Regions from separate parts of the Diaphorobacter sp. LR2014-1 genome, predicted to be linked through region 1. Evidence: predicted binding sites of a transcription regulator. Region 1 holds the regulator's gene; the other holds the start of a gene.
What was found. The regulator sigma-54, encoded in region 1, starts transcription at its own class of promoters, with help from an activator protein. The targets are predictions, from matches to a motif close to TGGCANGNAANCTGCTTT.
Positions count from the first base shown of each region.

Region 2: the regulator sigma-54 is predicted to act here: its motif matches at 1,895-1,912, upstream of nirB (nitrite reductase large subunit NirB).

Region 1 is NZ_MTBE01000024.1:22,017-25,503, forward strand. Features, by position in the region: gene BV908_RS15330 (THUMP domain-containing protein) at 1-927, opposite strand, end outside; gene BV908_RS15335 (thioesterase family protein) at 924-1,367, opposite strand; gene BV908_RS15340 (RNA polymerase factor sigma-54) at 1,371-2,948, opposite strand; gene lptB (LPS export ABC transporter ATP-binding protein) at 3,001-3,487, opposite strand, start outside.
Region 2 is NZ_MTBE01000010.1:35,339-38,825, reverse strand. Features, by position in the region: gene nirB (nitrite reductase large subunit NirB) at 1-1,727, opposite strand, end outside; gene BV908_RS09925 (efflux transporter outer membrane subunit) at 2,216-3,487, opposite strand, start outside.

The DNA.
Region 1 (3,487 bases):
CAGCATCACCCCGGGTTGTTCACTGGGCGGCATGCGCTGCAACGCGTCGCCGCCGCGCAGCTGCACCGCGTCGGCCACGCCGGCGCGCACGGCATTGCGCTGGGCAAAGTCCACCATGCGGTGCGACACGTCGCTGCCAAAAATCGGCACCGAAGCCGCGGTAACGGCGCTGGCCGCTTCATCCTTGATAGCAGACCAGACATGCGCCTGGTGCGGCAATAGCTTCTCGAAGGCAAAGCGCCGCTGCAGGCCCGGCGCGATGCGGCAGGCGATCTGCGCGGCCTCGATGACCACGGTGCCGCTGCCGCAGCAGGGGTCGTACAGCGGCAGCGGCTGCTCGCCATGCGGGTCCCAGCCGGTGGCGGCGATCATCGCCGCGGCCAGCGTTTCCTTGAGCGGCGCGTCGCCCTTGTCCTCGCGCCAGCCGCGTTTGAACAGCGGCTCGCCCGAGGTGTCGATGTAGATCTGGGCGCGGTCGCTGGTCAAGTGCAGGTGCACGCGCACGTCGGGCCACTGCGTCTGCACGTCGGGACGCACGCCGGCCTTGGCGCGGAAGCGGTCGGCCACGGCATCCTTCACGCGCAGCGCGGCGAAGTTCAGGCTCTTGAGCGGGCTGTGCTGGGCCGTCACCTCCACCTTGAAGCTCTGGCGCGGGGTGAACCAGATCTCCCAGGCCACGTCGGCCGCGGCGGCATAGATGTCGTCCTCGTTGCGGTAGGGCCGCTCGGCCAGTTGCACCAGCACGCGTTGCGCCAGGCGGCTGTGCAGGTTCAGGCGCAGCGCGTCGCGCCAGGAGGCGCGCAGCAGCACGCCCGCGCGGCCCACGAGCAGGTCCTGCCCGGCCAGCCCCGTGAGGCTGTGCACCTCGTCGGCCAGATAGCCCTCCACGCCAGCGGCGCAGGGCAAAAAGAGTTGAAGCTGGTTCATTGCGGCTGTGCTGCGCGCTGCAGCAATGGCTGGAGCACGGATTCAGGAATGGGTGCGGGCTTGCGGGCCGCACGGTCGATGAAGACGATGCCGGTCTTGCCGCGCGCGATCTCGCGCCCCTGGCTCTTCTCGGTCAACCGGAAGACGAGGTCGAAGCCGTAGCGGTTGAAGTCCTGCGGCGTCATCTCCACGCGCAGCGTCTCGCCGTGGAACGCCTCGGACTTGTACTGCGCCACGATGTCGCCCACCACGGTGGACAGGCCCGCCACGTCGGCCTCGGGGTAGCCCAGCGACTTGAAGAAACGCACGCGCGCCTCGGACACGAGGCTGAGCAACTGCGCGTTGTCCAGGTGCCCGCCCTGGTTGACATGGCTGATGTAGATCTGCAGCTCGGTACTGAAGCCGAAGTGCGGGGGAAGGTCGAAGACGACGCGTGCCATGGTTCAAAGTGCCTTGCGGATGTTGGCCGGGGCGATCTTGAGCGCCTCACGGTATTTGGCCACGGTGCGGCGCGCACATTCAATGCCCTGCTCCTTGAGCATCTCGGCGATCTGGCTGTCCGACAGCGGCTTGTGCGGGTTCTCGGCCGCGATGAACTGCTTGATGAGCGCGCGCACGGCCGTGCTGGAGGCGTTGCCGCCGGTTTCGGTGCCCAGCCCCGAGCCGAAGAAATACTTGAGTTCGTAGGTGCCTTGCGGCGTGGCCATGTACTTGGCGGTGGTCACGCGGCTGATGGTGGACTCGTGCAGGCCCAGTTCATCGGCAATGTCGCGCAGCACCAGCGGGCGCATGGCCAGTTCGCCATGCACGAAGAAGTTCTTCTGCCGCTCCACGATGGCGCGCGACACGCGCAGGATGGTGTCAAAACGCTGCTGGATGTTCTTGATGAACCAACGCGCCTCCTGCAGCCGTGCCTGCAGCGCCTGGTGGCCTTCGCCACGGCCGCCGCGCAACGCACCGGCGTAGATGTCGTGCACGCGCAGGCGCGGCATCACGTCCGGGTTGAGCTGCACGCTGAAGTTCTGCTGTCCGCCGCGGCCGGTTTTCTTGACGATCACGTCGGGCACGATGATGTTGCGGTCCACGTCGGCAAAGCGCCTGCCCGGGCGTGGCTCCAGCCGCGCGATCAAGGCCATCGCGGCGCGCGTGCGCTCTTCGCTGGTGCCGCAGGCCTGCGCCAGGCGGCGCACGTCGCGCTTGGCCAGCAGGTCCAGCGGCTGGCCGCAAATGGCCAGCGCGGCCTGGATCACGTCGGGGTCGCCCTCTTCGTCCTGGTCCATCGCACGCAACTGCAGCGTGAGGCATTCGGCCAGTCCGCGCGCGCCCACGCCCGCGGGCTCCAGGCTTTGCAGCAGGCGCAGCGCGACTGTGAAGCGGTGCACCAATTCATCGAGTTGCTCGGGGTCTTCGGTGCCCGCCAGGCTGGCGGCCAGGTCCTGCAGCGACTCGTCCAGGTAGCCGTCGTCGTTCAGCGATTCGATGAGGAAGCGCAGCGCGGCCATGTCCAGCTCGGACAGGCGCAGCGCCAGCGCCTGGCGGTGCAGGAAGGCCGTGAGCGACTCCTGGCTGCGGGCCAGCTCGGTGGCGTCCACCTCGTCGTCGCTCCCCGCGCCGGCACCGTTGCGTGCCGGGGCGTCGCCGCCCCACTCGCTGTCGTCGGGCGCCAGGTCTACCGAGCCGTCGCCTTCCCAGTCCGCGGGTTCGGCCGTGGATTCGGCTGTGGAGGTTTCTGCATCATTTTGGCTTGTAGCGCTTTCCTGCCCTGCGCTGACAGCTCCTGAATAAATAGCATCTTCGACTTCTCGGTCTTGCTCGCTCACCGGTGCATCGGCCTGGGCCAGGCCGAACTCCTCGCGCGGGGCCTCTTCCAGCGTGCGCTCCAGGAAGGGGTTCTCGTCGAGCATTTGCTCGACCTCCTGGGCCAGCTCCAGCGTGGACAGCTGCAGCAGGCGGATCGACTGCTGCAACTGCGGTGTGAGCGCCAGGTGCTGCGAGACGCGCAGCGACAGGCCGGGCTTCATGGCCTGCAACCCACTGTCTGGTCCTGCATCGCGCCGTGGTCGCCCATCACTCTCACATGCGGAAGTGCTCGCCCAGGTACACCCGGCGCACTTCCGCGTTGTCGACGATGTCCGACGGCGTACCCTGAGCCAGCACCTGGCCGTCGCTGATGATGAAGGCGTGGTCGCAGATGCCCAGCGTCTCACGCACGTTGTGGTCGGTGATCAGCACGCCAATGCCGCGCGCCTTGAGAAAGCCAATGATGCGCTGGATCTCGATCACGGCGATCGGGTCGATGCCGGCGAAGGGCTCATCCAGCAGGATGAAGCGCGGCTGCGTGGCCAGCGCGCGCGCGATCTCCACGCGCCGGCGCTCGCCGCCCGACAGCGCCAGTGCAGGCGACTTGCGCAGGTGGTCCACGCGCAGTTCCTGCAGCAGCGCGGTCAGGCGCCGCTCCACCTCGGCGCGCGGCAGGGAGCGGCCGGCCTCGTCGGTCTGCAGCTCCAGCACCGCGCGCACGTTGTCTTCGACATTGAGCTTGCGAAAGATCGAGGCTTCC
Region 2 (3,487 bases), on a different contig from region 1:
TAGGTGCCATCCTTCTGGATGTTGGCGTGGCTGCGCTCGTTGATGAAGCGGCTTTGCGGGTCGTCCCGCGCCTCCTTGGGCCAAGTGCTGGTGAGGTAGTAGTTCACGGCCGGGCGGCAGGTGGCGCAGCCGTTGGGCGTCTTCCACTCCAGGAAGCGAAACACGCCGTCCACGGTCAGCAGCCGGTGTGTGCGGATGGCTTCGCGCACGGCCTGGTGGCCGTGGTCGGTGCAGGCGCACACGGGCTTGGTCTTGGGCGTGGCGGAATAGTCGCCGCCCGCAGTGGCCATGAGGATCTGCTCCACCAGCCCGGTGCACGAGCCGCAGCTGGCGCTGGCCTTGGTGTGCTTGCGCACCTCGTCCAGCGTGAACAGGCCCTTGTCCTTGATCGCCTTGCAGATCTGGCCCTTGGTCACGCCGTTGCAGCCGCAGACCTCGTCGCTGTCGGCCATGGCGGCGGCCTTGTTCTGGCCCTGATGGCCCGCGTCGCCCAGGTGCGATTCGCCGAACATGAGCCGGTCGCGGATGTCGGCCACGCTGCGGCCGTCACGCAGCAGCTTGAAGTACCAGCTGCCGTCCACCGTGTCGCCATAGAGGCAGGCGCCCACGAGCCGGTCGTCCTTGAGCACCAGCTTCTTGTACACACCGCCGCCCTCGGCATGCGGGTCGCTGAGCACGATCTCCTCCGTGCCCTCGCCGCCCTGGAAGTCGCCGGCGGAAAACAGGTCGATGCCCGTGACCTTGAGCTTGGTGGAGGTGAGCGAGCCCTGGTAGCGCCCGATACCCCATTCCGCCAGGTGGTTGGCCAGCACCTTGCCCTGCTCGAACAGCGGCGCCACCAGCCCGTAGGCGATGCCGCGGTGCGCCGCGCATTCGCCCACGGCGTAGATGCGCGGGTCGGTCACGGTCTGCAGCGTGTCGCTGACGACGATGCCGCGGTTGACGTGCAGGTGCATCTGCTCGGCCAGGGCCGTGTTGGGGCGGATGCCCACGGCCATCACGACGAGCTGGGCGGGCACCTCGCTGCCGTCCTTGAAGCGCACCGCGGCCACGCGGCCGTCGCCGCCGGCCACCAGTTCCTGCGTCTGCGCCTGCATCAGGAACTGCATGCCGCGCTCGGCCAGCGACTGCTGCAGCAGCTTGCCCGCCACGTCGTCAAGCTGGCGCTCCATGAGCCACTCGCCCGCATGCACCACGGTGACCTGCATGCCGCGCTTCATGAGGCCGTTGGCCGCCTCCAGGCCCAGCAGGCCGCCGCCGATCACCACGGCGTGCTTGTAGCTGGCGGCAGCGTCGATCATGGCCTGCGTGTCGGCGATATCGCGGTAGGCCAGCACGCCGGGCAGCTCACGGCCCGGAATGGGCAGCATGAACGGGTTGGAGCCCGTGGCGAGGATCAGCCGGTCGTAGGGAGCCTCGACGGTGCGCCCGTCCTGCGCCACGCCATGCACGGTGCGCCGCGTGCGGTCCACATGGGTCACGGTGCACCCCGCGTGCAGCGTGATGTGGTGGTCCGCATACCAGGACCAGTCGTTGAGGACGATCTCCTCCAGCGTCTGCTCGCCCGCCAGCACGGGCGACAGCAGGATGCGGTTGTAGTTGGGGTGCGGCTCGGCGCCGAACACCGTGATGTCGTAGAGGTCGGGCGCGATCTTGAGCAGCTCTTCCAGCGCGCGCACGCCTGCCATGCCATTGCCCACCATCACCAGCCTGGATTGCTTCACCATCGTCTCCCCGGCGGGAATGCCCCGCGCAGCCACATCAACAAAAAAGGCGTCCGCACGCCGCACCGGGCAGGGGCCTGGTTGCGGGTGGGGACGCCTTCGTCCCGCGAGCCCTGCCTCCGCCGTTGGAGAGGGCACGCGCTGCGGCCTACCGTGGCCGCGCTGGCTTCAATGCAATGGGCGTGCCAGGGTGCGGCGGGGTGAGAGGTGTGCGCTCATGGGTTGGGCTGAATAGTCCGCTAGCGCTTGATGGGTAAGCGCGAGAAGCTATGGTTTTAGTAGCAATCGCGCACGTGGCCGGGCGTGGCGGGCTGCGCACCGCCGTGGTGCAAGTGGCGGCGCGATGGTGCGGGCGCTGGCGTCCTGATGGCGCCCGGACCTCGTAGGGGATGTTGTGCCGGTGGCGTGGCCCCTGCGTGCGCGCCCGGTGCACCGCAATTGAACAAAAACAGCGTCCAGCGCTTGCCCCTCAAGCGCTGCCAGCGATGGAATCAGGAGCCGCCTGCCGGCGGTGGTGTTGGGTCCGTCCAGGCGCCGCCCAGCACCTTGTAGAGCGTCACGCGGTTGACCTGCTCGGCCAGTTGCAGCGTGATCTGCGCCTGCTGTGCGGCATACAGCGTGCGCTGCGCGTCCAGCACGGCGAGGTAGTTGTCCGCACCGAGGCGAAAGCGTGCGTCCGACAGCTGCAGCGTGCGCTGTGTGGCCTGCACCAGCGAGCCCTGCGCCTGCAGGCGCTCGGTGAGCGTGGCGCGCTCGGCCAGCGCGTCGGCCACCTCGCGGAAGGCGGTCTGGATGGCCTTCTCGTATTGGGCCACGGCGGTGTCGCGCGTCACCTCGGCCACGCGCAGGTTGGCCTGGTTGCGGCCGGCGTCGAAGATCGGCAGGCGGATCTGCGGCGCGAACGCCCAGGTGCCGTTGCCGCCCTCGAACAGGCCCGACAGCGCATTGCTGGCCGTGCCCACCGAGGCCGTGAGCGTGATCGACGGAAAGAACGCCGCGCGTGCCGCGCCGATATTGGCCGTGGCGCCCTGCAGTGCATGCTCGGCCGCGCGCACGTCGGGGCGGCGCAGCAGCACGCTGGACGGAACGTCTGCAGGCACGGCGAGCAGCGCCGTTGCGGGCGCCGCGGGATCGGCCAGCGCGGGGACAGGGGACCGGGGGGCAGGACTGTCCGCAGTACCGGTGCCGGGAGCGGGCTGGGTTGCCGGCGTGGCCGGGCCCGCCATGGCCGTGACCGGCATGGCCGTTTCCACGGTGGCCACGCTGGCGGGCAACAACGCTGGGGGCACGGGCGATCCCACCAGCAGGGCCAGGGCGTTGCGGCTGCGCGCCAGCTGCGAGACGAAGGCGGCCGCATCCACGCGTGCGGTGTCGGCCGCCGACTGGGCCTGCGCCAGCACCAGGCCCGAGCTGGCGCCCAGTTCATGGCTGCGCTGCGTGAGCTCCAGGGCCTGCTGGCGCGTGCGCAGGGTCTCGCGCGCCAGTTGCAGGCGGCGCGCGTCGGCGTCCAGCGTGAGCCAGGCGCCGATCACCTCGGCCACCAGGCTGAGCTGCACGCTGCGGCGGTTCTCCGCCACGCGCAGGAACTCCTGCAGCGCGGCATCGTTCAGGTTGCGCACGCGGCCGAAGAAGTCGATCTCGTAGCTGCTGAAGCCCAGTGTGGCGCTGTACTGGCTGGTAGTGTTGGAGCGGCCCGCGGCGGTCAGGTCGTCGGCGGTGCGGCTGCGGTTGCCCGCGCCGGCCGCGTTCACCGTGGGAAAGCG